Linked DNA regions of Paraburkholderia fungorum. The main gene of each other region encodes a partner of the protein of the gene in region 2 in a complex. Links are inferred from orthologs where the notes say so. Each region holds a gene or a part of one and is shown on either strand. Other genes may lie near its edges. The genes, in order: dnaN and dinB.

What was found.
Region 1: the proteins of dinB (region 2) and dnaN are in contact, whole or in part, in a solved structure (PDB 1OK7), measured with the Escherichia coli proteins. The link is inferred for Paraburkholderia fungorum from one-to-one orthologs.

Annotation. Positions count from the first base shown.
Region 1 is NZ_FNKP01000001.1:319,479-330,768, reverse strand. Bases 2,540-5,343 are described here. They hold dnaN (DNA polymerase III subunit beta), read right to left. Parts: upstream 4,592-5,343; coding sequence 3,488-4,591; downstream 2,540-3,487. Other genes in these bases: dnaA (chromosomal replication initiator protein DnaA), read right to left, coding at 4,812-5,343; gyrB (DNA topoisomerase (ATP-hydrolyzing) subunit B), read right to left, coding at 2,540-3,374. Also shown: BLS41_RS39490 (hypothetical protein), read left to right, coding at 1-219; BLS41_RS39485 (lysozyme inhibitor LprI family protein), read left to right, coding at 221-601; more of gyrB, read right to left, coding at 903-2,539; more of dnaA, read right to left, coding at 5,344-6,389; rpmH (50S ribosomal protein L34), read left to right, coding at 6,774-6,908; rnpA (ribonuclease P protein component), read left to right, coding at 6,928-7,407; membrane protein insertion efficiency factor YidD, read left to right, coding at 7,523-7,753; membrane protein insertase YidC, read left to right, coding at 7,784-9,445; BLS41_RS01455 (transcriptional regulator), read right to left, coding at 9,642-10,046; tRNA uridine-5-carboxymethylaminomethyl(34) synthesis GTPase MnmE, read left to right, coding at 10,414-11,290. UniProt on the Escherichia coli protein: Confers DNA tethering and processivity to DNA polymerases and other proteins. Acts as a clamp, forming a ring around DNA (a reaction catalyzed by the clamp-loading complex) which diffuses in an ATP-independent manner freely and bidirectionally along dsDNA.
Region 2 is NZ_FNKP01000002.1:761,647-773,119, reverse strand. What follows is about bases 4,811-7,797. They hold dinB (DNA polymerase IV), read left to right. Parts: upstream 4,811-5,712; coding sequence 5,713-6,882; downstream 6,883-7,797. Other genes in these bases: BLS41_RS19470 (heavy metal sensor histidine kinase), read right to left, coding at 6,849-7,797; BLS41_RS19480 (carbonic anhydrase family protein), read right to left, coding at 4,811-5,141. Outside these bases: BLS41_RS19510 (arsenic transporter), read right to left, coding at 1-1; BLS41_RS19505 (GGDEF domain-containing protein), read right to left, coding at 175-1,218; BLS41_RS19500 (cytochrome b), read left to right, coding at 1,456-2,010; BLS41_RS19495 (YceI family protein), read left to right, coding at 2,125-2,712; BLS41_RS19490 (YceI family protein), read left to right, coding at 2,773-3,360; BLS41_RS19485 (hypothetical protein), read left to right, coding at 3,682-4,353; more of BLS41_RS19480, read right to left, coding at 4,389-4,810; more of BLS41_RS19470, read right to left, coding at 7,798-8,306; BLS41_RS19465 (heavy metal response regulator transcription factor), read right to left, coding at 8,303-8,989; BLS41_RS19460 (efflux transporter outer membrane subunit), read right to left, coding at 9,068-10,567; BLS41_RS19455 (efflux RND transporter periplasmic adaptor subunit), read right to left, coding at 10,591-11,473. UniProt on the Escherichia coli protein: Poorly processive, error-prone DNA polymerase involved in translesion repair and untargeted mutagenesis. Copies undamaged DNA at stalled replication forks, which arise in vivo from mismatched or misaligned primer ends.

The DNA.
Region 1 (11,290 bases), on a different replicon or contig from region 2:
GGCCACAATTGCAGCGTGAGGGTGGACAAGAGGATGAACTTCTATGTCGACCCAGTCATCTCCCACTCCTTCGGCTCGCGAGATAAATTCAATGCTTTCCTGAACACCAAGTTCCATGCGAAAGGCGATGCGCTGACTGATACGTACATCCTCGGCGAAGCAGACGCGCCGCTGTGCGTCGGGTTGCGCTCGGCGATGATTTACAAGGTCGCCGGATGAAATGGTGCTGCTAGATGGGTCCTGGGCTTATCTGTACGAACGTCAGGCGCACGCGCCCGTGAATGCCGAACAGAGTTTCGATTGCAAGAAAGCCGACACGAATGTCGAGCACCTCATCTGCAAAGATCCCGAACTGGTCAAGTTGGACACGACAGTCAATCGTGGTTACGTCGCGATGCTGCTGACCGATTCAAAGGAGATTTCGTATCAGGACCCTGTTCGGCTGGACCAGATCAACTGGATCAGGAAAGTGCGGAACTCGTGTAACGACAACGCATGCCTGCTGAACGCATATCGTGCGCGCATCCAGTATATAAAGGGCAAGATTGCGACCGCCGATCCGTCCTACCCGGACGACGACTCGAATCAGGAGGGCGATTGACCCTGCCGTGCGGCTGCGATGGTGACAGCGTGCAAAACAAATTTGCAAATCCAGAAGAGGGACAAATTTAAACATCCCCGTCGCTTGATCATTTTCACTGGTGCAATGTGCAATATTCGATGTATTAAATCTCGCATCCTTTAATAAGGTGGGATTTTCGATACCAGAAAATAAAATAGCCCGGAAGACATTGGCAGTCGACCGGGCTACAACGAAGATCCTAATTTTTCACGAACACTGAGAAATTTTTTTCATCTCAGTGACTCGTTTTTCACTATCTCTGACAACCTACACAACAGCCTCAAACATCAATATTCCCCGCCCTCAAAGCATTCGACTCAATGAAAGCACGCCGCGGCTCCACATCATCCCCCATGAGCGTCGTAAAGATGCCATCAGCCGCAATAGCATCCTCGATCTGCACACGAAGCAAGCGACGCACGGTCGGATCCATCGTCGTCTCCCAAAGCTGACCGGGGTTCATCTCACCCAAGCCCTTATAGCGCTGCTTCGAGACATTGCGCTCAGCATCAGCCAGCAGCCACTTCATCGCGCTCTTGAAGTCGGTGACAGCCATACTCCGCTCACCACGTTTAATAACGGCGCCAGTCTGAATCAAGCCCTTAAACGTATTAGCGGTATTGATCAGCTGTTGATAATCAGCAGTGAGTTGGAAATCCTGATCCAGCACCGAGATTTTCTGATTACCGTGATGAGTCCGCGCAACACGCAGCGAGCGCAATTCACGCACCGGGTCATACATCGTCGTGACCTTGACTTCAGGCTTCAACGGATCGTCGCGCAGCTTCGCTTCCAGGGCAATCGCCGACGTTTCAGCCGCAGCTTCGCTAGAAAGGTCGATCACAACCCCATCCATCACTGCCTCAAGCGCCCCAGCGTCATACAACCGGCTCAACCGGTTAACAACGCCTTGAGCCAGCAAATAAGCCCGAGCCAGCTCGCCCAATGCATCGCCGGTAATCGGCGTAGCGCCATCGGACGAAACCAGTTCCGAACCCTGCAGCGCGAGCTTCAGAATGTGCGCATTAACTTCAGCCTCATCCTTCAGATACCGCTCGTCCTTACCTGCCTTGATCTTGAACAGCGGCGGTTGCGCGATATAGATATACCCACGCTCGATCATCTCCGGCATCTGACGATAGAAGAACGTCAGCAGCAGCGTGCGGATGTGCGCGCCGTCGACGTCAGCATCGGTCATGATGATGATGCGGTGATAACGCAGCTTCTCGAGGTTGTAGTCTTCCTTGCCGATGCCACAACCCAAAGCCGTAATCAGCGTGACGATCTGCTCCGAAGAAAGCAGCTTGTCATAACGCGCTTTCTCGACGTTCAGCACCTTGCCGCGCAGCGGCAAAATCGCCTGAAACTTCCGGTCGCGCCCCTGCTTCGCCGAGCCGCCTGCCGAGTCACCCTCGACGATATAAATTTCGGACTTCGCCGGATCTTTCTCCTGGCAATCCGCCAGCTTACCCGGCAAGCCAACGCCGTCGAGCACACCCTTCCGGCGCGTCATTTCCCGCGCCTTTCGAGCCGCGTCGCGCGCGCGCGCTGCATCGACGATCTTGCTGCAAATGATCTTCGCGTCGTTCGGCGTTTCCAGCAGGAATTCTTCGAGTGCCTTCGCGACCACGTCTTCCACCGGCGCACGCACTTCCGACGACACCAGTTTGTCCTTCGTCTGCGCGCTGAATTTCGGCTCCGGCACCTTCACCGACAGCACGCACGACAACCCTTCGCGCATATCGTCGCCAGACGTCTCGACCTTCGCCTTCTTGGCGACTTCGTGATCGTTGATGTACTTGTTCAACACGCGCGTCATCGCCGCACGCAACCCGGTCAGGTGAGTGCCGCCATCGCGCTGCGGAATATTGTTCGTGAAGCACAGCACGTTTTCGTTGTAGCTGTCGTTCCACTGCATGGCCACTTCCACGCCCACGCCGTCTTTCTCGCCGCTGATGTGGAAAATGTTCGGGTGCAGCACAGACTTGTTCTTGTTGATGTACTCGACAAAGCCCTTCACGCCGCCCACGAACGCGAAATCTTCTTCCTTGCCGGTGCGCTGGTCGGTCAGCTTGATGCGCACGCCGTTATTCAGGAACGACAGCTCGCGAATGCGCTTGGCCAGAATGTCGTAGTGATATTCGATGTTGCCGAAAATCGTCTCGTCGGCAAGAAAGTGCACTTCGGTGCCGCGATTCTCGGTGTCGCCGGTGATCTGGATCGGCGAAACAGCCACGCCGTCGATCTCTTCGATCACGCGGTTTTGCGGCACGCCACGGTGGAATTCCATGAAGTGCTTCTTGCCGTCGCGGCGAATGGTCAAACGCAGCCACGCGGACAGCGCGTTCACGCACGACACGCCCACACCGTGCAGACCGCCGGACACCTTGTAGCTGTTCTGGTCGAACTTGCCGCCGGCGTGCAACTCGGTCATCACGATTTCAGCGGCGCTGCGCTTCGGGTCGTGCTTGTCGTCCATCTTCAGGCCGGTCGGCACACCTCGGCCGTTGTCGGTGATCGAGATGGAATTGTCCGCGTGAATGATCACCTGGATGTCGTTGCAGTGGCCTGCCAGTGCTTCGTCGATCGAGTTGTCGAGCACTTCGAACACGAGGTGGTGCAAACCGGTGCCATCCGATGTATCCCCGATGTACATCCCCGGCCGCTTGCGCACAGCCTCCAGACCTTCGAGGATCTGAATGGACGAGGCGCCGTAGCTGTTGTCGGGTTGCGTATTGTTCGTTTCAGTCATGGATTTTTTCCGGTTCTGCGTTGCTGCTTGGTTGCTGCTCGGGACTTTTCAAAACACCATAAAAACGCCAAAGGGGCGCTGCGCCCCTTGGTGTGTTCTCGGTATTGGACGCGTTAGATGCGCATCGGCATCACAACGTATTTGAATTCGTCGTTCTCGGGAATCGTGATCAGCGCGCTGGAGCTGGCGTCGCCGAGGCTCACTTGCAACATGTCGACCTTCAGGTTCGCGAGCACGTCGAGCAGATACGTGACGTTGAACCCGATATCGACGCTGTCGCCGGTGTAAGCGATTTCCAGTTCTTCCTGCGCCTCTTCCTGGTCGGCGTTGGTCGACATGATCTTCAACTGGCCCGGCTCGATGATGCAGCGCACGCCCTTGAATTTGTCCGACGTCAGAATTGCCGCGCGTTGCAGCGAGCGCTGCAGTTCTTCGCGGCCAATCAGGAACTGGTTCTTGTGCGACTTCGGAATCACGCGCTGGAAGTCGGGGAACTTGCCCTCGACCAGCTTCGACACCAGTTCGACCTGGCCGAATGTGAACTTCACCTGCGTTTGCGCGATGTCGATTTTCAGCGTGTCGTCGATATCTTCGAGCAGACGCTGCAATTCCAGGATTGTCTTGCGCGGAATGATGACTTCCTGACGCGGGAACGAGCCTTCAATCTTCATCGACGAAAACGCCAGACGGTGGCCGTCTGTCGCGACCGCCATCAGCTGGTCGCCGTCTACCACCAGCAGCATGCCGTTCAGGTAGTAGCGAATGTCCTGCTGGGCCATCGAAAAATGGACCATGCCGAGCAACTGGCGGAATGTCTTTTGCGGAGCCACGAGGCTCGCGCCGTAGTCTTTGGCTTGCGCGACGGTCGGGAATTCGTCTGCTGCGAGGGTTTGCAGCGCAAAACGGCTCTTGCCGGATTGCACGGTCAAACGCTTGTCGTTCAGCGTGAGCGTGACCTGCCCGTCGGGCATGGCGCGCAGAATGTCGAGGAGCTTGCGTGCTGCCACCGTGGTCGCGACCGTTTCAGCGCCCACGCCGAAATCGGCACGCGTGGTGATCTGCAACTCGAGGTCGGTCGACAGGAACGACACGTCAGGGCCGTTCTTGGTAATCAGCAAATTGGCGAGGATCGGCAACGTATGGCGGCGTTCGACGATGCCGCTCACAGTTTGCAGCGGCCTGAGGAGGTTATCGCGTTCGGTCTTGACCAGTTGCATAGAGTTCCTTCGTTGATATGACGGCCTGCGCGCCTTGCCAGGTAAGCGTTCCAGCATGCAGCCGTGGCTCCCCGCCGGCGCAATGCAGCGCCTGTCACGGCGTGAAATCCGCCCGCGGCCGCCGGGCGGTTAAACCTGTATTGTGCCTGAAAACAGAACCGCCTCACTAAAATGGGGGCGAGTTTGGAAATAAACAGGTCGATTTTTCCATCGCGGCCGTTTAGCCCTTCAGGGTCTGCTCCAGCACGTGCAATTCGTGGTTCAGTTGCGCGTCCTTGCTGCGCTCGTCGGCAATTTTGCGAACTGCGTGCAGCACGGTGGTGTGGTCGCGCCCGCCGAACAACTCGCCGATTTCCGGCAAGCTCTTCTGGGTCAGCTCCTTGGCCAGATACATCGCGATCTGACGCGGCCGCGCGATGTTCGCTGGACGCTTCTTCGAATACATGTCCGCGACCTTGATGCTGTAGAAGTCAGCCACGGTCTTCTGGATGTTTTCGACCGAAATCTGCCGGTTCTGCACCGTTAGCAGGTCTTTCAGCGCTTCTTTGGTCAGTTCGATCGTGATTTCGCGGCCGTGGAACTTCGAATACGCGAGGATCTTGCGCAGCGCGCCTTCCAGCTCGCGCACGTTCGAGCGCAGATGCTTGGCGACGAAGAACGCGACGTCTTCATTCAGGCTCACGAACTCCGACTGTGCCTTGCGCATCAGAATCGCGACGCGCATTTCCAGTTCGGGCGGCTCGATCGCGACCGTCAGGCCGGAGTCGAAGCGCGAGATCAGGCGGTCGTCGATACCCGAAATTTCCTTCGGATACGTGTCGCTGGTGATGATCACCTGCGCCTTGTTCGCAACCAGCGCCTCGAACGCGTAGAAGAATTCCTCTTGCGTACGCGACTTGCCGGAGAAGAACTGAATATCGTCGATCAGCAGCAGGTCGAGCGAGTGGTAATAGCGCTTGAACTCGTCGAACGCCTTTCGCTGATAAGCCTTCACCACGTCGGACACATACTGTTCCGCGTGGATATAGCGGATGCGCGCACCCGCCTTGTCCATCAGAAGCTGATTGCCGATAGCGTGAATCAGGTGGGTCTTGCCCAGGCCCACGCCGCCATACAGGAACAGCGGGTTATACGAGATGCCGGGGTTGTCAGCGACCTGGATCGCCGCGGCGCGCGCCAGCTGGTTGGCCTTACCGGTCACGAAGTTATCGAACGTGAGAACCGGGTTCAGCTTCGAGCGCTCGTACATCGAGTCGTTTTCGCCGCTATTGGATGAGCCGGCGCTCTGGCCCGGCCGCCACGTGCGTCGCGCAGCCGCAGCTTCGTTCGCGTCGAGGCTCGGGAGATCGAGGTCGGCGGCGTCTTCGGCTGCCGCGCGGGCGTTCGCGTTCTGCGCGGACATTGCCTGATTGGCGCGTGCGATCTGTGCGGCCTGCACGGCGCCGACGGCTGCGTCCACGGCGGCACCGCCGCCAGCATGGCTGCCCATCGGCGCGGACGACGCAGGGCGAGCCTGGGCCGGCGCCGCAGCCGCGGGGGCGCGCATGCCGGCTTTCGGGTCCAGGACGAATTGCACGTCGACCGGGGCCTGCCAGAAATCGCGGGCCATATCGGAAATGCGGCCGGAGAACTGGCTCTTGACCCAGTCGAGTTTGAAGCGGTTCGGCGCGGCGATGCTGAGTGTGTTCGCAGCGGCGTCGAAGGCGACCGGGGCCAACGGTTTGATCCACGTCACATACTGCTGGGGCGTAAGCTCACGCTCCAGCAATGCGGAACAGTGTTGCCAGAAATCGTTCATCGAGTTGCTGTCGTTATGGTGTGCACGGCGGTCGCCGCTGCCCCCGTTGCGTGCGCGCAACAAGGCCCTGAGCAGCCAGGCGTAACGGCTCCAGGCGCTTGTGCCACAAGGGTTTGCGGGGCAAGCGAGCCGGAGCGGCGTGCAGGATTTTTGGGAAGTAAGGCGAGATTCTAACGCGTAAACGGACCCGCAAGGGAGTTATCCACAGGGACGGATCACCTACCGAACCAGGCCCAGGGCTCGGCTGAACCAGGCTAAACTATTGACGGCCAACGGAAAACCAGTTTAAATAGCGGGTTCCGCGAAAACCAATTTCAGTAAACCTCCGGCCATTGCGCTTTCAGCGATGATCGCGCGGTTTTTTTTCGATCAAGTGAGAGCAACATGAAACGTACTTACCAACCTTCCGTTACCCGTCGCAAGCGCACCCACGGCTTCCGCGTTCGCATGAAGACCGCAGGTGGCCGCAAGGTCATCAACGCACGTCGCGCGAAGGGCCGCAAGCGCCTCGCCATCTAAGGCGAGCAGATTGCGCGCTGTGACCGAAGCCCGCGGTGATGCGGGAGCGGCTGGGGCGCAGCAACCGGGCTCGGTTCCGTTGCCAGCGCAAGCCGCCTTCCCCAAAGCCGCAAGGCTGCTGAAAACGGATGAATTTTCATCCGTTTTTCGTTTGCACCCGTGGCGCCGCACGCCGCACTTCGTGGTGTACGGCCGGCCCACCGGCAATGACGCTCGCTTAGGTCTCGTGATCGGCAAGAAGTATGCGCCGCGCGCGGCCACGCGTAATCTGGTACGCCGAATCGCGCGTGAAGCCTTCCGGCTGCGTCGTGCGGAACTCGGCGGTTGGGATGTGCTGCTGCGTTTGCACACGCGTTTCGACAAGAAGGCTTTGCCGAGCGCCTCGTCGCCGTCTTTGAAGGCGCTGTGCCGTAGCGAAATCGAGGCGTTGCTCGACAAGGCAGCGCGCGAAATTACCCGTCGTGAGGCGCCGCCCGCGGAAGCGCCCAAGTCGGAATGACGCTCAAGTGACCGCCCGTTTTGCGGCTCCTGAAGCCCAAGCAGCTTCGGCAGCCTTGCCAGGCGGGCGTCACCCGGTACTCCACGTTGCGCGGCGCAGTCCGGCCGCACCAGCCATGCAAACGGTACTCATCGCTTTATTGCGTTTTTACAAGCTTGCCGTGAGCCCAATGCTCGGCAACCGGTGCCGTTTTTACCCTTCCTGCTCTGATTACGCGCGCGAAGCAATCCAGTATCATGGCGCCGCGCGCGGGACTTATCTCGCCGCCAGGCGTATTTGCCGCTGCCACCCGTTTTCCGCGGGCGGCATCGATCTCGTCCCGCCTCCCACTTCTGAAAAGCGCTGACGCGCCGTTCCATCGACACTGAGACAACGCATGGATATCAAACGCACCGTCCTATGGGTCATCTTTTTCATGTCAGCGGTCATGCTGTTCGACAACTGGCAACGCGACCATGGACGCCAGTCGATGTTCTTCCCGAGCGCCACGCCGACCAGCACGACTGGTAGCGCCGCACCGGGAACGACGACGCCTGGAACCCAGCCCGCCGATCTGCCGGCCACCAACGCAGCCGCTCCCGGCAATGCGCCGGCGGCCACGCAGTCGCAACTCGTCAAGTTCAGCACCGACGTCTATAGCGGTGAGATCGACACGCGCGGCGGTACGCTGTCGAAGCTGTCGCTCGTCAAGCAGGGCGACGGCAAGACGCCGGATCTCGTGATCACGCTGTTCGACCGTACGAACAACCACACGTATCTGGCGCGCACGGGCCTGCTCGGCGGCGATTTCCCGAACCACAACGACATTTTCACGCTGATGCCGAATCAGCAGACCGAGCTGACGGGCGACGAAAAGTCGTTCAGCCTCAGCTTCGAGTCGCCGGAAAGGGGTGGCGTGAAGGTCATCAAGACCTACACGTTCACGCGCGGCAGCTACGTGATCGGTGTCGAGACGAAGATCCAGAACGTCGGCAGCACGCCGGTGACGCCGTCGGTCTATATGGAACTGGTGCGCGACGACCAGCCGGTGGAAACGCCGCGCTTCTCGCACACGTTCATCGGGCCGGCTGTCTACACCGACCAGCATCACTTCCAGAAGATGACGTTCGGCGACATCGACAAGAACAAGCAGGATTACGCGACCTCGGCCGACAACGGCTGGATCGCGATGGTCCAGCATTACTTCGCGTCGGCGTGGATTCCTGAACATGGCGTGAAGCGCGACATCTACGTCGAGAAAATCGATCCGTCGCTGTATCGCGTGGGTGTGAAGCAGCCGCTGCCGACCATCGCGCCGGGCCAGACGACCACCGTGTCGGCACGCCTGTTCGCGGGTCCGGAAGAAGAGCGCATGCTCGAAGGCATCGCGCCGGGCCTGGAACTGGTCAAGGACTACGGCTGGGTCACGATCATCGCGAAGCCGCTGTTCTGGCTGCTCGAGAAGATTCATAGCTATGTCGGCAACTGGGGCTGGTCGATCGTGCTGCTCACGCTGCTGATCAAGGCCGTGTTCTTCCCGCTGTCGGCTGCGAGCTACAAGTCGATGGCGCGCATGAAGGCGATCACGCCGCGGATGACGGCGCTGCGCGAACGCTTCAAGGGCGATCCGCAGAAGATGAACGCCGCGCTGATGGAGCTGTACAAGACCGAGAAGGTCAATCCGTTCGGCGGCTGTCTGCCGGTCGTGATTCAGATTCCGGTGTTCATCTCGCTGTACTGGGTGCTGCTGTCGTCGGTGGAAATGCGCGGCGCACCGTGGATTCTGTGGATTCACGATCTGTCGCAGCAAGACCCGTTCTTCATCCTGCCGGTGCTGATGGCCGTCTCGATGTTCCTGCAGACCAAGCTGAACCCGACGCCGCCGGACCCGGTTCAAGCCAAGATGATGATGTTCATGCCGATCGCGTTCTCGGTCATGTTCTTCTTCTTCCCGGCCGGTCTGGTGCTGTACTACGTGGTGAACAACGTGTTGTCGATCGCGCAGCAGTACTACATCACGCGAATGATGGGTAAGCCGAAGACGCCGAAAGCGGCTTGATGTTCGAACGATGGAGAGGGCGAAACGCCCTTCTCCGTCGAAGCTGAAAGCCAGCTTGCAGTGCAGATGCAAAAAGCCGCCCGGTGCGAACCGAGCGGCTTTTTTTATTGCTTTGGGGTCGTCCTGAAGCGGCTCTGGAGGCGCTCGCCCTGGTCTTCAGAAAGATAAGGCGTAGCGCTCGGAAAGCGCCGCCCAATCACTCCTCCGTGTCGTCGCCGTAAAAGCGCACAATCATTTCTTCGACCAGAGAACGGTCTTTCGGATTGAGCGACGCAATCTTCGAAGCAAGTTCGATGGTTTCGGGTGTCGGCGGATACTTCTCTCCACGCGCCATTCCCCGGTTGTTTTCCGCAGGCGGCGATCCGTAGTGAAGCCAATGCTCTTTGACACCCAGCCATTCGGCCAGCGTGCGCAACTTGTCCGGCATCGGAATCGTCGTACCGGTGAGCCATTTGTGCGCGGTTTGCGGTGTAACCGGACGCTCGCCGCGATATCGGCGATTGAACTCGGTGGCGAGCTTGGTCCCGCCGCGAATCTTCAGCGGCTCTAGCGATTCCTTCAACCTTTTGGCGAAGGCTGCTTTTTCTTTGGTGGTCGGCATGAGCCAGATTGTGCAATTGAGTGTCTAACCAGTTGACAACTGACCAAGCTTCGTTTTAGCGTATTTGAGATAGATTTAGCTTGCCGTCCCAGGTGGACAAAGCGTTCTGCCAGATTTGATTTTTTTCATCTTTTCTTTATCTGGCGGGCGTTTTCGGGCGACGCGTGTCTTAACCTATCTTAAATATTCCTAGGTGTGCAGATAACAATCGTAGCTTGATTGAGATAAATCTTAGGTCATGCGAAATACTGGCCAAGCGACGTAGTCCTCTGTGGAGCGCAGCGGCCGTCGAATGCACCCGCGTTACAATGCCTCGCCGCGCCATCTGTGCCGGCCCTTCCCTCTTCCCGCTTTTTGCCACGTTCCCATGCTCACCACCGATTCCGATCCGATCGTCGCCATTGCCACCGCGCCCGGCCGTGGAGGCATCGGTGTCGTGCGGATTTCGTTCGGCCGGGCGGGCGAGGCAGCAGCCCAGCCGCTGATGCAGACGCTAACCGGCCAGGCGCTCGCGCCGCGTCACGCGAGCTATGTGCCGTTTCTCGACGCCAGCGGCAGCGCGCTCGACCGCGGCATCGCGCTCTACTTCCCGGCGCCGCATTCGTACACCGGCGAACACGTGCTCGAACTGCAAGGCCACGGCGGCCCGGTCGTCCTGCAACTCGTGCTGCAACGCTGCATCGACGCGGGTCGCGAATTCGGTCTGCGTCTGGCCGAGCCGGGCGAATTCACTCGCCGCGCTTTTCTGAACGACAAGCTGGATCTGGCGCAAGCCGAAGCCGTTGCCGATCTGATCGAGGCGAGCACCGAAGCCGCCGCGCGCTCGGCGGGCCGTTCGCTCGACGGCGCGTTCTCACGAGACATTCACGCGCTGGTCGAAGAAGTGATCACGCTGCGGATGCTGGTCGAAGCGACGCTCGATTTCCCGGAAGAGGAAATCGACTTCCTCGAAGCCGCGGACGCGCGCGGCAAGCTCGCGCGCATCCGCGAGCGTCTCGCGCACGTGCTGAGCGAAGCGCGGCAGGGGGCGTTGCTGCGCGAGGGGTTGTCGGTGGTGCTGGCGGGACAGCCGAACGTCGGCAAGTCGTCGCTGCTGAACGCGCTGGCCGGCGCGGAGTTGGCAATCGTCACGCCGATCGCCGGCACGACGCGCGACAAGGTCGCGCAGACCATCCAGATCGAAGGCATTCCGCTGCACGTAATCGACACCGCCGGTCTGCGCGATACCGAAGACGAGGTGGAAA
Region 2 (11,473 bases):
CAGCGCAAGCCCAGGTTTATTGTTGATTAGCGGTTGATAACCGGTTGATCTTTGGTTGGTCTGCGGGCGCGATGCCTGCACACAGCATCACGCCTGAATCATTGCGGCCCGCGCTTGCGGTTGCAATCGACATGCCTGCAACCGCGCCCTGGCCGATGCGTCGCGCGACACCCGCTATGCCACCCGGTTCACCGCTGCGATGCAATCGCGGCCGTTGTCTTTCGCGAGATACAACTGGGTATCCACGAGATTCACGAACGCGATGGGATCGCCCGAACCGTCGGGAATCACGCTGCCCACGCCGAAACTCGCGGTCACGGTCTGCCGGAACGGCGAGCGCTCGTGGGCGATTTCCGCGGCGCCGATCCGGTTGCGGCAGCGCTCGGCGACTTGCCGCGCGGCGTCCGCGCCGGTATTCGGCAGGATCAGCACGAATTCCTCGCCGCCGAACCGGCCGACGAAATCGCCAGGACGCACCGCGTCGCTCAACAGGCCGGCCACGCGCTTCAGACACTCGTCGCCCTGCACGTGTCCGTAATAGTCGTTGTACGACTTGAAGAAATCGATATCGACCATGACAAGCGACAACGGCGCGCCGTGACGCTGCGCGGCGTTCCATTCGCGTTGCAGCACCGCGTCGAATTCGCGGCGATTGCCGACTGCCGTGAGACCGTCCTTGAACGACAGCGCTTCGAGTTCGCGTTGCAGTTCGGCGAGCTTCTCCTCAGTCTTCTTGCGCTCGCTGATATCGAACATGAAGCCCACCAGCGACTCGACCTCGCCGCGCTCGTCGCGTACCACATGCACCACGTCGCGCAGCCAGACGTAGTCGCCGCGGCTCGTCAACGCGCGGTAGTCCGCTTCGTGATCGGTGCCCGCCTTCGACTGCGCGACGCAGAACTCGACCACCTTGTCGCGGTCTTCGGGATGCATGCGGGCAGCCCAGTCCTGCACGGTTTTCCAGCTCGACGGCGTCCAGCCCAGCAAGGCTTCGATCTGCGGGCCGATGTAGGCGAACGCCATGGTCGCCCAGTCGATCTTCCACGGAATGGCCTTCGTCGATTCGAGCAGCGTGCGGTAGACGGCCGCGTCGTGTTCCATGTAACCTTCGACGCCCGTCGAACCTGAAGCGGCATCGGCCGGCGTGTCTGCCTGATCTTTATCGTGCCGCAAGAAATCCGCGCCGAGCCCGGCCGGCTGTTTTCCAGTGCTATTCATGGGTGAACGGTCCTTAAGACGATTTAACGGCAAATTACCACAGCGCTGTGTCCGGCCAATTGTTTGCGGCTTGATGTGTTGCCGGGAAGCGGGCGGCTAACTTCGATTCAGGTCAGCCGAAGAACCATTAACGTCACGCCGACAACAATCTGTTCCCTTCTGCCCGCCTATTCAGTTTTCATTGGCGTCCCTACCATTCGCACTCATTCGCCTTACCTTGCGATCGACGAACACACAATGAAATCACGTCTCTCTGGTTCAGAACATTACAACGGCATTGCCATTGCACTGCACTGGCTGATTGCGGCGCTGATTATCTGCGGCTTTTATATCGGCTGGATCATGACCGATATTCCCGGCTTCACGCCGACCAAGCTGAAGTATTTCTCGTGGCACAAGTGGATCGGCGTGACCGTCTTCGTTCTCGCGGTGCTGCGCGTGCTGTGGCGCGCCACGCACCGCGCGCCGCCGCTCGACAGCGCTACGCCAACGTGGCAGAAGGCCGCCGCTCATGCGGTGCATGGCCTGCTGTATCTGCTGATGCTGGCGATTCCGCTGTCCGGCTATTTCTACAGCTCGGCAGCCGGAATTCAGGTCGTGTATCTCGGCATCGTGCCGCTGCCGACGATCATCGGCCCGGACCAGGCGCTGAAAGCCACGCTGCGCACCGTCCACGTATTGCTGAATTACACGCTGCTGGCGCTGGTCGCCATGCACGTCGCGGCGGCACTCAAGCATCAATTCGTCGACCGGGACGGATTGCTGGCGCGGATGATGCCGTTTTTGAAGTGAAGCCGTTGCTCAACGATCGGCCTCGAGCGGCCTCGATTGGCTCCGGCCTGTTGGCAATCTAATTCCCGGCAGTGCGCAATTAACGCACACGGGTTCGATAGGATGCGTACCACCATGAAATCGACCATCTTCCACTCCGCCCGTCACAGCGCTTCCCGCGCGACGCTCGCCGGCATTGCCGCCCTTTCGCTGTTCGGCGCGGGCCTCGCGCATGCGGACGTCGACCTCGCCAAAAGCAGCGTGATCGCGACGACGAAACAGATGAACGTGCCCGTCGACGGCAAGTTCAAAAAGTTCTCCGCGCAACTGAATTTCGATCCGGCGAAGCCGACCGCAGGCAGCGCGAACGTGTCGATCGACACCGCCAGCTACGACCTCGGCGCGGACGACTACAACAAGCAGGCGCAGGGCAAGGAATGGTTCGACAGCGCCGCGTTCCCGAACGCGACCTTCGTCTCCAGCGCGATTGCGCCGGCGGGCGGCAATCTGTACAGGATCACCGGCAAGCTCACCATCAAGGGCAAGTCGCAAACTGTCGTCGTGCCGGTCAGCATTGCAAGCAACGGCGCCACGCAAACCTTCGACGGCTCCGTGCCGATCAAACGCTCGCAGTTCGACGTCGGCACCGGCGAATGGAAAGACACGTCGGTTGTCGCCGACGAAGTGGTTATCAAATTTCACATTGTCGCTTCGAAGAAGTAACGCATCGAAGCCTCACTGAATCGAAGCATCGCAGTATTTTTCTGACATCTGGAGAACATCTTGAAGAAACAATTTTTGCTCGCCACCGGCGCATTGGCTGCTGCACTGTCGTTTAACGCAATCAGCGCGATGGCTGCCGACACGTATCAGCTCGATCCGACCCACACGTACCCGAGCTTCGAAACCGACCACTTCGGCGGCGTGTCGATCTGGCGCGGCAAGTTCAAGAAAAGCAGCGGCACCGTGGTGCTGGATCGCGCGGCCAAGACCGGCACGGTCGACGTGACGATCGACATGACTTCGGTCGATATCGGCAACGACAAGCTCGACGCTGAACTCGTCACCGACAAGTTCTTCGACACCGCGAAGTTCCCGACTGCCGAGTACAAGGGCACGTCGATCCGCTTCAAGGGCGACACGCCGGTGGAAGTGATCGGCACGCTGACGATGCACGGCATCACGAAGCCGGTGAACCTGAAGATCGAATCGTTCAAGTGCTTCCAGAACCCGATGCTCAAGCGCGAAGTGTGCGGCACGGAATCGACCGCGACGTTCAATCGCGACGACTTCGGCGTCGACTTCGGCAAGACTTATGGCTTCAAGATGAAGACCACGCTGCATATCCAGGCTGAAGGCATCAAGCAATAAAGGCGGTTCCTGTCGGCTGATTTCTGGCTGATATACAGGTTGCGGCAACGCGCCGGCAAAGACCGGCTAGTTGCCGTAACCGCTCCATCCGGCTACGATCCTTTTCAACGGATAGCCCTTCAAACAGGACCTTTTCTGCGCGGAACGCCGGATTGAAGCGGCGGTTTGGCAGGACTTACAGGTCATAAATTCCGCTTTCGTTCCATCGCAAAACTTGAGTGCGAATAACCGCCTCAAGCGCCCGCTTTTCCCTCCATTGATACGCAACGCCCGCTCGTAAAGTCGTCGGCAAGGAAATGATTCCTGTCTGGAGACGGTGCGATGCAACAGGTAAAAAATGCGGTTATGTCCGCGACGATCGCTTCGATCGCGGCGGCCGCGATCGCGCTGCCGGGCGCGGTGAACGCGCAGGAAATCTATGTCCACGGCGGCACGCTCGGTGCCGGTGTCGGCGGGGCGCTGTCCCTGAATGCATGGAGCGGCGTGCATGCGGAGATCGAAGGCTTCGGCCTGTCGCATTCATTCGATGTCGACGGCAACCGCTACGACGGTCATCTCAAACTGCTGCAAGGCGGTGCCTATCTCGACTTGTTCCCGTTTGTGTCGAGCGGATTTCGCGTGACGGCGGGCGCGTTGATCAACGACAACCGCCTGAGCGCGCAGGCACAGCCAAACGCGCAAGGCGAGTTCAAGATCGGCGACGACTTCGTTCCGGCCGTGGGACCCGCGCCATCCGCGACCGCCACGCTGCCGCGCGTGATGCCGTACCTCGGCATCGGCTATGGTCACAAACCTGCTTCGAAGGGCTTCGGGCTGACGTTCGATCTGGGCGTCGCCTATGGCCGTCCGCGCACGACATATAACGTGCCGGCCATTTATTCGATGCTGACGTCACAGGCGAACATCGATCAGGAAGAGCAGAACATCAGCAACAAGCTTTCGCGCTACAAGCTTTATCCTGCGGTGCAGATTGGGCTGAGCTACCGGTTTTGAATGGATCTGGGCGCGTCGCCTCTCTCAAGTAAAACTCAACTGAGAAATTCGACTTTGCCCGTATTGAGGTGATACATCGATCCCACCATCTTTATCTTCCCGTCTTTTTCCATCGACGCGAGAATGTCGCTGCTTTTGCGCAGATCGCCGATCGTGTTCAGTACATTGGATCGCGCGACCTGATCCACGAATTCGATATTGCTGCCGCTTCTGTCACCGTCGTATTTCGTCGCGTCTATCGCCGGCTTTATCTTTGCGAGAAGTCCGGTCAGATTGCCGAGCTTGACATTGTCAATGGCGCCCTTGATCGCACCGCAACTGGTGTGGCCCATTACAAGCACGACTTTCGCGCCCGCTGCGGCACACGCGAATTCCAGGCTTCCGGCCAGATCGTCATTGGCAATATTGCCGGCAATACGCGCATTGAAGGTTTCGCCAATACCCGAATCGAGAATGAGTTCGGCAGGCGAGCGCGAATCGATACAACTGAGAATGACCGATGACGGAAACTGTCCGCTGGCGCTTGCGCGCTTTTGCGCGAGGTAGTCATGTCGGTGCGCTGTGCCTGACACAAACCGCTCGTTGCCGCGCTTCATTGCTGCAATGATTTGATCCGGCGTCATGCTATCGCGCTCTTTTTGCGTGAGCGCAGCGGCGCGGGACATGCGCGGAAAAGCCAACCCGAGTGTGCCAAGCGTTGCTGCCGTCGCCATGCCGAATCCCACTTTTAACATTTGACGACGATCAGGTTCTTCGCATTTCAGACAACGGCATTGACCGCGATTCATATGGACTCCGATAAACGTGGACGGTAGGCGCAAAGTCAAGTCTAGGGCGTTTTTCCATATTTCCAAGCGCATTTCAAACGAACTGCAATGAGTTGCGCTGCACGGTCTATCTTGGGTTGCTTTATCTGGGTCGACTCTGAAGCGCTCAGATTTCCGGCGGCAAAAAACAGCGCGGAGAACCTGCAACGAATGTTGTGCTTCATGCTCGCTGAAAGCGCTGTGTAGTGAAGGAGTGTCGACGAAAAGCGGCCAGCATTACGCGTCTCTATTCATCTTAGAGAGCGGCGGTTTGTGAGCGGCATGGAAGTCTATGGGCGTGCGGGAGATGCGCCTGCTGAACTACCTCGAGAAGATGCGCTTCGGCCATTCTCTTCCGATGCTGGCGAATCACGCGCGATCTCCTGAATACCAGTAAAATACTGTATAAATACACAGTCCACCAGATTCCGATTGCGTCCCACGGCGATATGCGTCAAACCCCTGTTGCGTCCAGCAACACACCCAAAGACCCCAAGCAACGTCACATAAGGACATTGGTCAATATGTTGTGCAGTGTGGCGGTACAGTCGTCGTGAGCAGTCAGCCCATACGTCGCATCGCGCATGTCGACATGGATGCGTTCTATGCGTCTGTAGAACTGCTCCGCTATCCCGAGTTGCGCGGCCAACCCGTTGTCATTGGCGGCGGCCGCAATGCCGCACCCGAGCTCCTGCCCGATGGCACGCGCCGCTTCGCCAAACTCCGCGATTACGCCGGGCGAGGTGTCGTGACGACATCGACGTACGAGGCGCGAGCGTTCGGCGTGTTTTCGGCGATGGGCATGATGAAGGCGGCGCAACTCGCGCCCGATGCGGTCCTTCTACCCACCGATTTCGACTCGTATCGACGTTACTCGCGCCTGTTCAAGGACGCAGTGCGGACATTCACAGACCAGATCGAGGACCGCGGAATCGACGAGATTTTCGTCGACCTCACTCTGGCGGAGGGTGAATCGCATGTGCTCGGCGCTCGTATCAAGAACGCGGTTCGGGAGGCAACCGGCCTGACCTGCTCCATCGCAATTGCGCCGAACAAACTGCTTGCAAAGATCGGCTCCGAGCTGGACAAACCCGACGGGCTGACCATCCTCTCGATGTCGGACCTCGAGTCACGCATCTGGCCGTTAGCGGCAAAAAAGATCAACGGCATTGGGCCGCGCGCCAGCGAGCGTCTGGCCGGCCTCGGCATTGTGACGGTAGGTGACCTGGCCTCAGCCGACCTCGGGCTGTTACAGGAAAACTTTGGACGAACTTACGCTGCATGGCTGGCGCGAATAGCGCACGGTGAAGATGACCGTGAGGTCGTCGTGTCGTCGGAACCGAAATCGATGAGCCGCGAAACCACGTTCGAGCGCGATCTGCATCCGCGTCATGATCGCCCGGCGTTGTCCAGTTCGTTCACCGGGCTATGCGTGCGGGTCGCCGAAGATCTGGTGCGGAAAGGATATGTGGGCCGCACGGTGGGCATCAAACTGCGTTATGACGATTTCCGCACCGTCACGCGCGACCTGACGCTGGACGAGCCCACCGCCGACGCCGCCGAAATCCGGCGCGCGGCGACCGAGTGTCTACGCAGAGTGGAGTTGAACCGCAAGCTGCGGCTGCTTGGCGTGCGCGTAAGCGCGTTGACGCCGGCCAGCGCGGTCACGCCCAAACCGCGCCTGCCGGTTCAGGCCGACTTGCCTTTTGCCAGCGACGAATAACCCGCCGCTTGAGCCGTCCCACCAGCGTCCGGGCGTGCCGCGTGCAACTCGCTTTCCACCTGCGACGCCGCGACCGAAAACGCAAACGTATTGATTCCATGCGCGCTATGCGCCGACACCGTGCCGCGATGCATCTCCGCAATCGCCTTCACGATCGCGAGACCCAGCCCGTGATTTTCACGGCTATTCGTGCGCGAGACTTCGGCGCGATAAAAACGGTCGAACAGATGTTCGAGAATGTCCGGCGGAATCGGCTTGCCTGGATTAGCGACCTCGACGCGCACACGCTCGTCCTCGCGCACGATCGTCACGCTGATCGCCACACCTGGCTCGCAATGCTGGATCGCGTTCATCAGCAGATTCGTGCATGCGCGGCCGAATAGCGAACGGTTGACCCGCGTCATCGCGTCGCCGCGCAGCGTGGCGTGCACGCGTGCTTCTTCGAGCGGTATCTCCAGAAACTCCAGCGTATGCGCGACCTCGGCGGCCAGCGACACGTCGATCAGCCCCGTTGCCCGTTCGCCCTGATCGGCGCGCGCGAGGAACAGCATGTCGTTGATGATCGCGCGCATCCGCTCGAACTCTTCGAGATTCGATTGCAGCGTATGACGCAGATCGTCGACCGTGCGATTGCTACGCGTCAACGCGACCTCGGTCTGACCGATCAGGATCGTCACCGGCGTGCGCAACTCGTGCGCGACATCGGCGTTAAACGATTCGAGCCGGCCATACGCGCCGTCCAGCCGTTCGAGCGCGCCGTTGAACGAATTGGCGAGGTCGTTCAGTTCGAGCGGCAACGACGCAGTATTCAAACGCTGCGAGCGATTGTTCGGACTCACCGCCGACGCATCGCGCGTCAAACGTGTCAGCGGTTCGAGGCCGATTCGCGTGACCGAGTAGCTGAGCAGCAGCACGGCGAGACTGCCGAGCGCCGATAGCGCGGCGAGCGCCGAGCCGAACACGCGCATGGTCCGCACATTGGGCGAATAGCTGACGCCCACCTGCAACTGGACTGTGGGACGCGCGGCGCTGGCCGGTATCGTCATCGTGGCGATCAGCATGTCGGGGCCGCCGTCGGCGGGTGTTACGCGCTGATAGCCGCCGGGCCAGCTACGCACGACCGTGCCGACCACCGGCTGGCCGTAGTGGAAGCCGGGGTCCGTGCTGGTCGCCGCATACACCGTGCTGCTGTCGTGCGGCGTCATGTCGGTGAGTTTTTCGCGGACCATACGCCACTTTTCCGGCGTGACTGCGTGAAACACGATGATTCGCGCGATCTGCGTGCGGTCGTCGAGCGATTCGCGCAAATGATGTTCGAGTTGCGTGCGCAACACGAGAAACAGGCCGGTGCCCACCAGCGTGAACACGAATAGCGCGACGAACGCGAACATCAACGCAAGGCGGCGGGCGATCGACCGGTTCATGATTGCTCCGCCTCCTCGCGTACTTCGAGCACGTAGCCCATGCCGCGCACGGTGTGCAGCAGTTTCGACGGGAACGGGCCGTCGAGTTTCGCGCGCAATCGCTTGATGGCGGTCTCGACCACGTTGGTATGGCTGTCGAAATTGACGTCCCACACGAGTTCGGTAATGGCCGTCTTCGACAGGATGTCGCCTTGCCGGCGCGCCAGCACGCTCAGCAATTGAAACTCCTTGGCGGTCAGATCGAGGCGTACGCCGTCGCGCGTCGCACGGCGGCCAATCAGATCGACGAACAGATCGCCGACCGAAATCAGCGTCGATTCCTGCGAACGCGTGCGACGCGCAAGCGCATGCAGCCGTTCGACCAGTTCGAGGAAGGAGAAGGGTTTCGTGAGGTAGTCGTCTGCGCCTTCGCGCAGGCCGCGCACGCGGTCGTTCACGTGATCGCGCGCGGTCAGCATGATGACCGGGGTTGACTTGCGCATGCGCAGCGCCTTGAGCACGCTGAAGCCGTCGCGCTTGGGCAGCATCACGTCGAGGACAATCACGTCGTAGTCGAACTCGGTGGCCAGATGCATGCCCTCCTCGCCGTCCAGAGCGATGTCGACCACCCAGCCCTGCTCTGTCAAACCGGAGCGCAGATAGTCCACGACCTTGTGCTCGTCTTCAACAATCAGCAATTTCATGCGCGTCCCCTTGAATTTGCATTATACGAAACGCCCTGAATTTCCTCCTGCTCGCCGGCAATCATCATCGCGCGCGACTCACCGTGCGGGAGCCATCGCCTCCTTCGAATCGTTGGGCTGGTTGCCGGCCGGTGCAGCCGACACCTCGGTGCCCGCCTCCCAGCCACCGCCGAGCGCCTTCACCAGCGACACCGACAGCGTCATCTGCTGGCCATGAATCTGCACGTCCTGGCGTTCGCTGGTGAGCAGCGACTGCTGCGCGGTGATCACATCCAGATACGCGACGAGGCCGCCTGAATAGCGGTCATTGGCGAGCGACAACAAACGTTGCGCATCGGCCACCGCTTCGTGCGACTGCGTTGCCGCGCCGTCCAGCACCGACAGTCCGGTGATGCCGTCCTGCACCTGCTGGAACGCGGTGAGCACCGTCTGACGATAGTTCGCCTCGGTGGCCTTGTAGCCCTCGCTCGCATATTTGACGTTGGCCGCACGACGGCCGCCGTCGAACAGAACCTGGCCGACCGTCGCGCCGAGCGTCCACATCAGCGTGGGCGCGCTCAGCAGGCTCGCGAACTGCGTGCTTTCCCAGCCGATGCTCGGCGTCAACGTCAAACTCGGGAAGAACGCCGCCTTGGCGACGCCGATCTGCGCGTTCGCGGCAGCCATTGCACGTTCCGCCGATGCCACGTCGGGCCTGCGTTGCAAAACATCGCTGGGCACACCGAGCGGAATCGACGGCACTTTCACGTCGAGCACTTTCGGTGCGATCGCGAACTGCGGCGCGGGCACGCCAACGAGTGCGGCGATCGCGTGTTCGTATTGTGCGCGCTGATTCAGCAGCAGTTGCGCCGACACCCGCGTCGAATCGAGCAGCGACTTCTGCTGCAATACGTCGAGCCCCGATACCGAGCCGAGATCGTGCTCGGAGGTCACATAATCGAGCGCCTTCTGCTGCAATTTCACGGCCTGATTCAGCACGTCGATCTCGGAATCGAGTTCGCGCAGCGAGAAATAATCGGTGGCGAGATCGGTGGTGAGCACAAGCCGCGCGTTCGCGAGATCGTCCGCCGATTGTTCCGCCGACGCCTTCGCGCCCTCCACCTGCCGACGTATCCGGCCAAATAGATCGGTGTCGTAGTTGATGGTCGGACCGAGCTGCACGTTGTTCTGCACCGTCGACATGGTCGGCGTGTCGTAATTGGTCAGCGGACGGTTCTGCGAAATCCTGAAGCGCGAGGCCTGCGCGCCGAAGTCGACCTCGGGTATCCGCTGCGCGCTGGTGTTCGCGAGCGTCGCTTTCGCCTGCTCGTAGTGCGCGCTGGCCGCAGCCAGCGTCTGATTCTGCGCGAGCGCCTGGGTCTCCAGCGTGGCGAGCATCGGATCGCCGAAGCCGCTCCACCAGTCGGGCGAAACAGGCGCGTGCGACGGCGCGCCGACCCGCCAGTACGAATCGGTTTGCCAGGTGGGCGGCACGTCGGCCTGCGGTCGCGCGTAGTCCGGGCCGACCGTGCACGCGGCCAGCGACAGCGCCACGCCCGCAATGCCTGCGACGCTCACCGCGCCGCCGACGGCGCTGATTGCCCGGCGTGTGCCCACGTACTTCACGACGCCTCCTTGCCATTCTTCTGCGGCTGCGCGATCTGCACGTGGTCGCCGTCCGCAATCGAATCGCTCGGATTGATGATGACCTTGTCGGTCGGCTCGATCCCGCTTTCGATTTCGAGCGACTGCCCGAGGTCCTGCGCGATCACGATCTTGTGCAATGCCACGTTGCCGTTTGCATCGACCACGGCCACACGCGGACCTTCGGCGCGGAACAGCAGCGCGTTGCCCGGCACCATCATCCGTGCATGCGCGACGGCGGGCACCGCTACCTGCACGTAAGCACCGGGGCGCAGTTTGCTGTCGGGATTCGGCAGCGTCACTTCGATCTGCAGCGAGCGGGTCGGCACGTCGATCGCGCCGGAAATGTGCGTGATCGTGCCGTGGAATTGCTGACCCGGCAATTCGGCCTGGGTCACCACCACGTTCTGTCCGACCGACACGTTTTGCGCGTAAGCCTGCGGCAATTGCACATACACCCGCAACGGGTCCGACTGCGCGAGCGCGAACAGCGCGCGGCTCGTGCCGCTGCCCGCGTCGATCAGGTCGCCGACATCGACGTTGCGCTGTGTCACCACGCCCGCGAACGGCGCGACGATGCGCTTGAACGATTCGAGCTGCTGCAGACGCTTCACGTTGGCATCGGCGGCGGCGAGGTTTGCGACGTCCTGTGTGTACGTGCTTTGCCGCTCGTCGAGTTCCTGCTGAGAGACGGCGTCGCGCTGACGCAATTGCTGCCAGCGATCCAGCGAGCTTTTCGCAAGGCCCAGGCTCGAACTGGTCTGCTGGCGCTGCGCGAGTGCCTGCGCGAGTTCCTGATCGATTTCAGGCGTGTCCAGTTCGGCGAGCAGTTGCCCCTGCTTCACGCGTGCGCCGATATCG